Regions from separate parts of the Caballeronia sp. LZ003 genome, predicted to be linked through region 2. Evidence: riboswitches for the same ligand, from Rfam matches in the RefSeq annotation. Region 2 holds a riboswitch; the other holds the start of a gene.
What was found. A riboswitch is a leader RNA that binds a small molecule or an ion and turns the genes downstream of it on or off. The one in region 2 is predicted to bind cobalamin.

Region 1: it holds a riboswitch for cobalamin, as region 2 does, so the genes downstream of both, QCE79_RS03000 (TonB-dependent receptor domain-containing protein) here and cobW (cobalamin biosynthesis protein CobW) in region 2, are expected to answer to the same signal.

The regions. Positions count from the first base shown of each region.
Region 1 is NZ_JARUXJ010000001.1:652,013-655,419, forward strand. Features, by position in the region: RNA gene ssrS (6S RNA) at 1-69, opposite strand, end outside; gene QCE79_RS02990 (cell division protein ZapA) at 192-506, opposite strand; gene QCE79_RS02995 (ATPase) at 503-889, opposite strand; cobalamin riboswitch at 1,126-1,450, shown strand; gene QCE79_RS03000 (TonB-dependent receptor domain-containing protein) at 1,536-3,407, shown strand, end outside.
Region 2 is NZ_JARUXJ010000004.1:545,694-549,100, reverse strand. Features, by position in the region: gene cobN (cobaltochelatase subunit CobN) at 1-463, opposite strand, end outside; gene cobW (cobalamin biosynthesis protein CobW) at 467-1,546, opposite strand; cobalamin riboswitch at 1,691-1,942, opposite strand; gene QCE79_RS26615 (cobalamin biosynthesis protein) at 2,059-2,439, shown strand; gene cobO (cob(I)yrinic acid a,c-diamide adenosyltransferase) at 2,436-3,038, shown strand; gene QCE79_RS26605 (cobyrinate a,c-diamide synthase) at 3,043-3,407, shown strand, end outside.

The DNA.
Region 1 (3,407 bases), on a different contig from region 2:
TTTCCACAACCGTGCCAATGTAGCATTGGTTCAAGGAATATATGACCTTGGCGAACCAGGCAGGGAGTAGTCACTCTACACCAATCGAATGTCTAATGCAGCCTCTCGACACCAATTGCGCAGTTTCTTTTTTCGATTGACATCGCGCGACCGATTAGCGTTCGCCAAGGAGCGGCGTCGCAGCACTTCGGTCACTGCACTTCATACTGCGCGATGACAGCACCAAGCTGTTCGTTCATGGAGTGCATCGTGCGGCGAATTTCCTCGGCGGGGAAGGCCTCGCCATGACGCACGCTTTCTTGCAGCCTCAGCAATTCGGAAGCGAGTGAAAGCGCGGCCATCACCGCGATGCGGTCTTGCCCGCGCACGTTGCTTGCATTGCGCACCTTGTTCATCTCGGCGTCGACGCGTGCCACCGCTTCACGCAGCGCGCCTTCGGTTTCCGGCGAACAGGCGAGGCGATATTGCTGGCCGAGAATGGATACTTCGATCTGCGTGGTCGTCATGCCTTCTCTCCGTGATGATGCTCACTGTGCTCTCCCGCGTGCGCATGCTCGTGCGCGGCTTGCACATCGTGAGAACGGGCATCGAGGAGATCGAGCTGATTTTCCGTCTCGGCATGATTCGCGGACTTGCCGCGCGGCAACTTTTCGAGGATCGCGTTCAGGCGGACCTGCGCGTCGTCGATCTTGGCCGAGAGGGAATCACGTTCGGCTTGCAGCGTGTCGCGCTCCTCGCGCATTTGCACGAGCTCTGCCTGCACGTTCGCGTAGTCGCTACGCAGTTGTTCGATTTGTGCTTCAAGCGCGAGACGCGCCTGATTGTGCCGCTCGCTGATCTGGATCAGCCGGCCGATATTTCCTGACAGTGATTCGAGTTCGTTGAGCATGTGCTGCGTCCTCTAAAGACCTCGCATTCTAGCGCGGTTCAACGGAGCTTCCGATAATTGTCTCGTTTCGAGACGTAACAGCACGCGATCATGCGTGCATCGCGATGCATTCGTGTGTGGAAAGCGCGGGCGCTGCCGATGTGTTGCGACGGCGGGTTCTAGTTGGGTTCGTCGTGAGCCGTGTGTCTTGCGATGATCGGCCAGGGTCGTTTCTTGACGGTCCTGAATCGCGCTCCTACACTTGCCGCACTTTTGGTGCTCGCGTCCGCATTCTTTTGCGGGCGCAGTCAAACGGGAAACAGGAAGCGGCGCCGCCAAGGCCACGCCAACCTGTGCTGCCCCCGCAACGGTAAGCGACCGCAACGCAAGTTGCAAGTCGTCCCTTGCGCGTTTTTCGCCGCGCCGTCGTGTGAGTTTGCTTGCGAGTTTGTCTGATTCGCAAGAATCCGCCGCTCGACGCAGGCAAGGCGAAGAACGTGTCGATGCCACTGCGCTTCATGCGTGGGAAGGCGGGACGGTGTGTCGCCAGCCCGGATACCGGCCAACTGTTCAGCGCGTTCGTCTGTTCGCATTCGAGCGCGCTCGTCGCGCATTGGCCTTGCGGGGAGCGAGGTCGCGCCAGCCTACGCATGGGAACATTTCACGCATGGTATCGCCACTTGCCCGACACGCGGGCAGACGCAAAACGATCGAACGCGCCGCGCTCGTCGCCCTCAACACATGGCTGCTCGCTCATGAAGCGCTCGCGGACGAAGCCTCGCAACCGCCGCTCGCGCCCGTCGTCGTGACCGCGACGCGCACCGCGCAACCTCTCGCCGATACGATCGCGCAGACTTCGCTCTTCGACGCCCAGGATATCGCCGATAGCAATGCCTACGACGCGCTCGGCGTCATCGGTCTTGCGCCCGGCGTGCAGGTGACGCGCAACGGCGGCCCGGGAGCGAATGCAAGCGCGTTCATACGCGGCGCGTCCTCGACGCAATCGCTCGTTTTGATCGACGGCGTGCGTGTGGAATCCGCATCGCTCGGTTCGGCGCAGCTTGCGCAGATCATGCCGGATCAGATCGACCGCATCGAAGTCGTGGACGGCAACGTGTCGGCGCTGTACGGCTCGGGCGCGATCGGCGGCGTCGTGCAGATCTTCACGAAAGACGGCGAGGCGCATCCGCCGCGCTTCTACTTCGAGACGGAATACGGCAGCTATCACACGCAGCGGCAAGCGGCGGGCGTTTCCGGCGCGCTCGATAGCGAAGGCCGCACGACCTTCAGCTTCAACGTATCGCGCGAGAAGACCGATGGTTTCTCGTCGATCGATCCCGCGCTCGCGCCCAACGCCAATCCGAACGCGAACGGTTATCTGAACGAAAGCGTCGCGGCCACGCTGCGCCACAAGTTCGGCGACAAATGGGACGCGGGCGTGCGCTTCTATCAGTCGAACGGCATCGACAGTTTCGACGATGCCTACGGCTTGCCCGGCGATCTCAACGATTCGCACAGTCGCGTGCGGTCGACATCGGTGTTTGCGAACGGCCGTATCACGGACCAGTGGACCACGCATTTCACGGTCGCGCAGGGACAGGACCGCGCGAACATCGAGCAGAACGGCATCTATACGAGCCGCTTCAATTCCGAGGATCGCCAGTATCTGTGGCAGAACGACTTTCGCCTGACGGAGGCGCACAAGCTCCTGTTCGGTTACGAGCATCTCGACCAGACGCTCGATTCGGATCAGTTCAGCGCGCCGGATCGTCACGTGAATTCGGTGTACGCGGGCTATGTGGGACGCTTCGGTCCGAGCGAAGTGCAGGCCAATCTGCGCCACGACCAGTATTCCGATTTCGGCGGCGCGAACAGCTACTATCTGGGCTATGCGTACAACATCGACACGCACTGGCGCGCGAGCGCGAGTTACGCGGCGTCGTTCCGCGCGCCGAGCTTCGACGATCTCTACTATCCGTTCAGCGGCAATCCGTCCATTCAGCCCGAGCGCAGTCATTCGGTGGAAGCGGCGCTGCAGTACGCATCGGACCAAGTGGGCGTGCTGCGCGTGACGGCGTTTCAGACGCGCTATTCGAATCTGATCGATTACGTATCGGACGGCAGCGGCTTCTATATCGCGCAGAACGTCGGACGCGCGAAGGTGCAGGGCGTCGAGGGATCGTGGGCAGGGCATGTCGGCGCCACTGATTTGCGCGCGGGCGTGACGTTCCAGAATCCCGTCGATGAAACCGGCAATCAGGACCTGACGCGCCGTGCGCGGCGTTTCGCGAGTTTCAGCGCGCATCGCTCGATAGGAAGCTGGCGCGTGGGTGGCGAGTGGATCGTGAGCGGTGCGCGCAGCGATTACGATTCGACGCTCGCGGGCTATGGCGTCGTGAATCTGTCGGCGCGCTATGACATCACGAAGTCGTGGTACGTGAGCGCGCGTGTCGACAACCTCTTCGACCGGAACTATGAACTGGCTTATTCGTACAACACGCCGAGGCGCGGCGCTTATGTCACGCTCGGCTGGCGCCCG
Region 2 (3,407 bases):
GAAACTCTTCGGCATTGCGCGCGCCGCCTTCACGTAAATAGCGCGACAGGTCGCGGCAGAACGCGGCATCGGCCGTACTCTTGCCGATGAGATTCGGGTCTTCCGCAAGATCGCCCGAAAACATGGCGAGCATTTGCTTTTCGCGCTTTGCCAAAGCGACGAGACGCTCGATACCGTAGGGCCAATACGATTCGCCGCCGAGATGATCGACGATGACGACCTTTGCATGACGCAGAATGTCGTCGACATAAAAGTCGACCGAAGCGTTCTGGCGCAGGAACGATTGATTTGCGAGCCGCACTTCCGGAAAGCCGGGGCCGAGACGCGGAAAGACGCTTGCGAGCAGCGCGAGCGTGGTATCGGCCGAACTGAGCACGACAATGGGCGCGCGCGTCTGCTCGATCCGCATCACGCCTGCTGCGTCGTCGACGAAGCCTCCCGGAGTCGTGCGCAGCAGATGCATCGCTCAGGCCTGCACGGGTAAGGTCTGCAACGCGGAAACGAAAGCACGTTGCAGCGTTTCGCGGTCGAGGTCCTCGCCGATAAGCACGAAGCGACTCGATGCCTCGCCCTCGTTCCAGCGCCTGTCGAAGTAACTGTCGAAGCGTCGCCCCACGCCTTGCACGACGAGCCGCATGGCGGCACCCGGCAACGCCGCGAAGCCCTTCACACGGTAAATCGTGTGCCTTTCCACCAGCACGTGCAGTGCCGCAAGCAGCTGTTCGCGCGACTCGACATCCGCTGCGACCACCACGGAATCGAACTCGTCGTGATGATGATCCGCATGACCGTCTTCGTCGGGCGAGCCATGATGGTCGTGCCGCAGATGAATGGTCTCTTCCGATGCGGATTGCAAGCCGAGCAGCGCATGCACGTCGAGTTTGCCCATCTGCGCGGGAACGATCTTCACTTCGGGCGGAATCTCGGGGCGCACGAGCGCATCGACCTTGCTCAACGCGGCGGCATCCATGAGATCGGTCTTGTTGACGATGACGAGATCCGCCGACGACAGTTGGTCTTCAAACAACTCATGCAACGGCGATTCGTGATCGAGATTCGGATCGGCCTTGCGCTGCGCATCGACGGCGATGGGATTTGCCGCGAACTGACCGCTTGCCGCAGCCGGACCGTCGACCACGGTAACGACCGCGTCCACGGTGAAGGCGTTCTTGATGGACGGCCAGTTGAAGGCCTGCACGAGCGGCTTGGGCAAGGCAAGCCCGGACGTTTCGATCAACACGTGATCGATCCTGTCGCGCCGTTCAAGCAGTTGCTCCATCACCGGATAAAACTCTTCCTGCACGGTGCAACACAAGCAACCGTTCGCGAGTTCATAGAGATTGCGTTCGGCGGAGCCTGCTTCGTCGTCGCAACCGATGCCGCAGCCCTTGAGAATTTCTCCATCGATACCGAGCTCGCCGAATTCGTTGACGATGACCGCGATGCGCTTGCCCTGCGCGTTCGAAAGAATGTGCCGCATCAGCGTGGTTTTGCCGCTGCCGAGGAAGCCGGTCACGACCGTGACGGGGATCTTGCGCGTTTGCATCGTTGCTCCGTGCTTGATTGATGCGTGCGCCCTATGCGTGATGGTGTGCGCGATGCGGTCTATTCGACCTTTGCAGCGGCATGGACATGGAAAAGCGCACGACTCGGTGGATCTGGGGATACGCCGCAACCCCGCGGCTAAGGAAATCCCTTCGGTAATTCTGGCCGGTATCCGGGCTGACGAAAATAGCCGCTTCGCCTTCCCGCGCCGGACGCTTTGAACGCCTAGCACAGTGGCTTTGAAACCGGCTTGCCGCGCATGTCATGCGTGGCTTTCGCTTACCGTTGCGGGGGCAGCACAGGTTGGCTTGCGTTCGCCTGAACGCGCGCTTCCTGTTTCCCGTTCAACTGCGCGCTAAAGACTTGGCGCGCGAGCACCTGAACTATTGAAAGTCTAGGGCTAGCGGGGTTAGGCGTCAAGAAAGCATGGTGCCTGCCTAAGCGTCCGGTATGGTATCTTTCCTCCGCCTTAAGGCTTTTCAAGTCGACCTCCATGAATTGGCTTCGTTTAGCATGAGCGCCGCGCTCGTCATCGGCATCGGCTGCCGCCGCGGCGTAAGCGCCGAAGCAATAGAACGCGCTGTGCGTGGTGCGCTTGGCACGCTCGCATTTGCCGATATCGCCAGCGTGGCAAGCATCGACGCTAAGAAAGACGAAGCAGGATTGCTCGCATTTTGCGAGCGTCATCAATTGCGCGTGGATTTCTTTAGCGCCGATCAAATCGAGCGCGCGCCTGGGGAATTCTTATCGCAGGCAAGGCGGCATTTGAATGTCGACGGCGTATGCGAGCCTTGCGCGCTCATTGCCAGCGGCGGCCGGCTCGTCGTGCATAAGACTATCGCGGGCGGCGTGACGGTCGCTATTGCAGAGACACCATCGAAGAAACAAGCATGAAAACCGATACCGAATCGCATTTGCGCATGACCCAGCGGCGCAAGGAAGGCCATGAGAAAAAGCAGGCCGCCGCCGACCATGAAAAGGGCCTGTTGATCGTCAATACCGGCAACGGCAAAGGCAAGACCACCGCTGCATTCGGCATGGCCATGCGCGTGCTCGGGCACGGCATGAAACTCGGCGTGGTGCAATTCATCAAAGGCGCGCTGCATACGTCGGAACGCGATTTCCTTGGCGCAATCGCGCATTGCGATTTCGTGACGATGGGCGATGGCTATACGTGGAACACGCAAAATCGCGAGGCGGATATCGCCACGGCGCGCAAGGGATGGGACGAAGCACGACGCATGATCCAAAGCGGCGAGTATCAGATGGTCGTACTCGACGAGCTCAATGCCGTGCTCAAGTACGAATATTTGCCGCTTGAGGAAGTACTCGGCGTGCTCAAAGCACGGCCGGCCATGCTGCATGTCGTCGTGACGGGACGACACGCGGCCGATGAGCTCATAGAAATAGCCGATCTCGTCACCGAAATGCGCCTCGTAAAGCACCCTTATCGCGAGCAGGGCGTCAAGGCGCAACGCGGCGTCGAGTTCTGACGCAATGGCAGACTGTCCCGCACTCTTCATCGGCGCGAGCGCGTCGCATCAAGGCAAGACCACGGTGACGGCCGCGCTTGCACGTCATCACACGCGGCAAGGCAGGCGCGTGCGCGTCTTCAAGACCGGGCCGGATTTTCTCGATCCGATGATTCTCGAGCGGGCATGCGGGTCGCCCGTTTATTCGCTGCATCTTTGGATGGTCGGACTGGAAGCGTGCCGCGCGATGCTTTCCGCGGCCGCCAAGGAAGCCGACCTTATTTTGATCGAAGGCGTAATGGGCCTCTTCGATGGCACGCCGAGCAGCGCCGATCTCGCCGCTGCGTTCAATGTGCCAGTGCTTGCGGTAATCGGCGCGCATGGCATGGC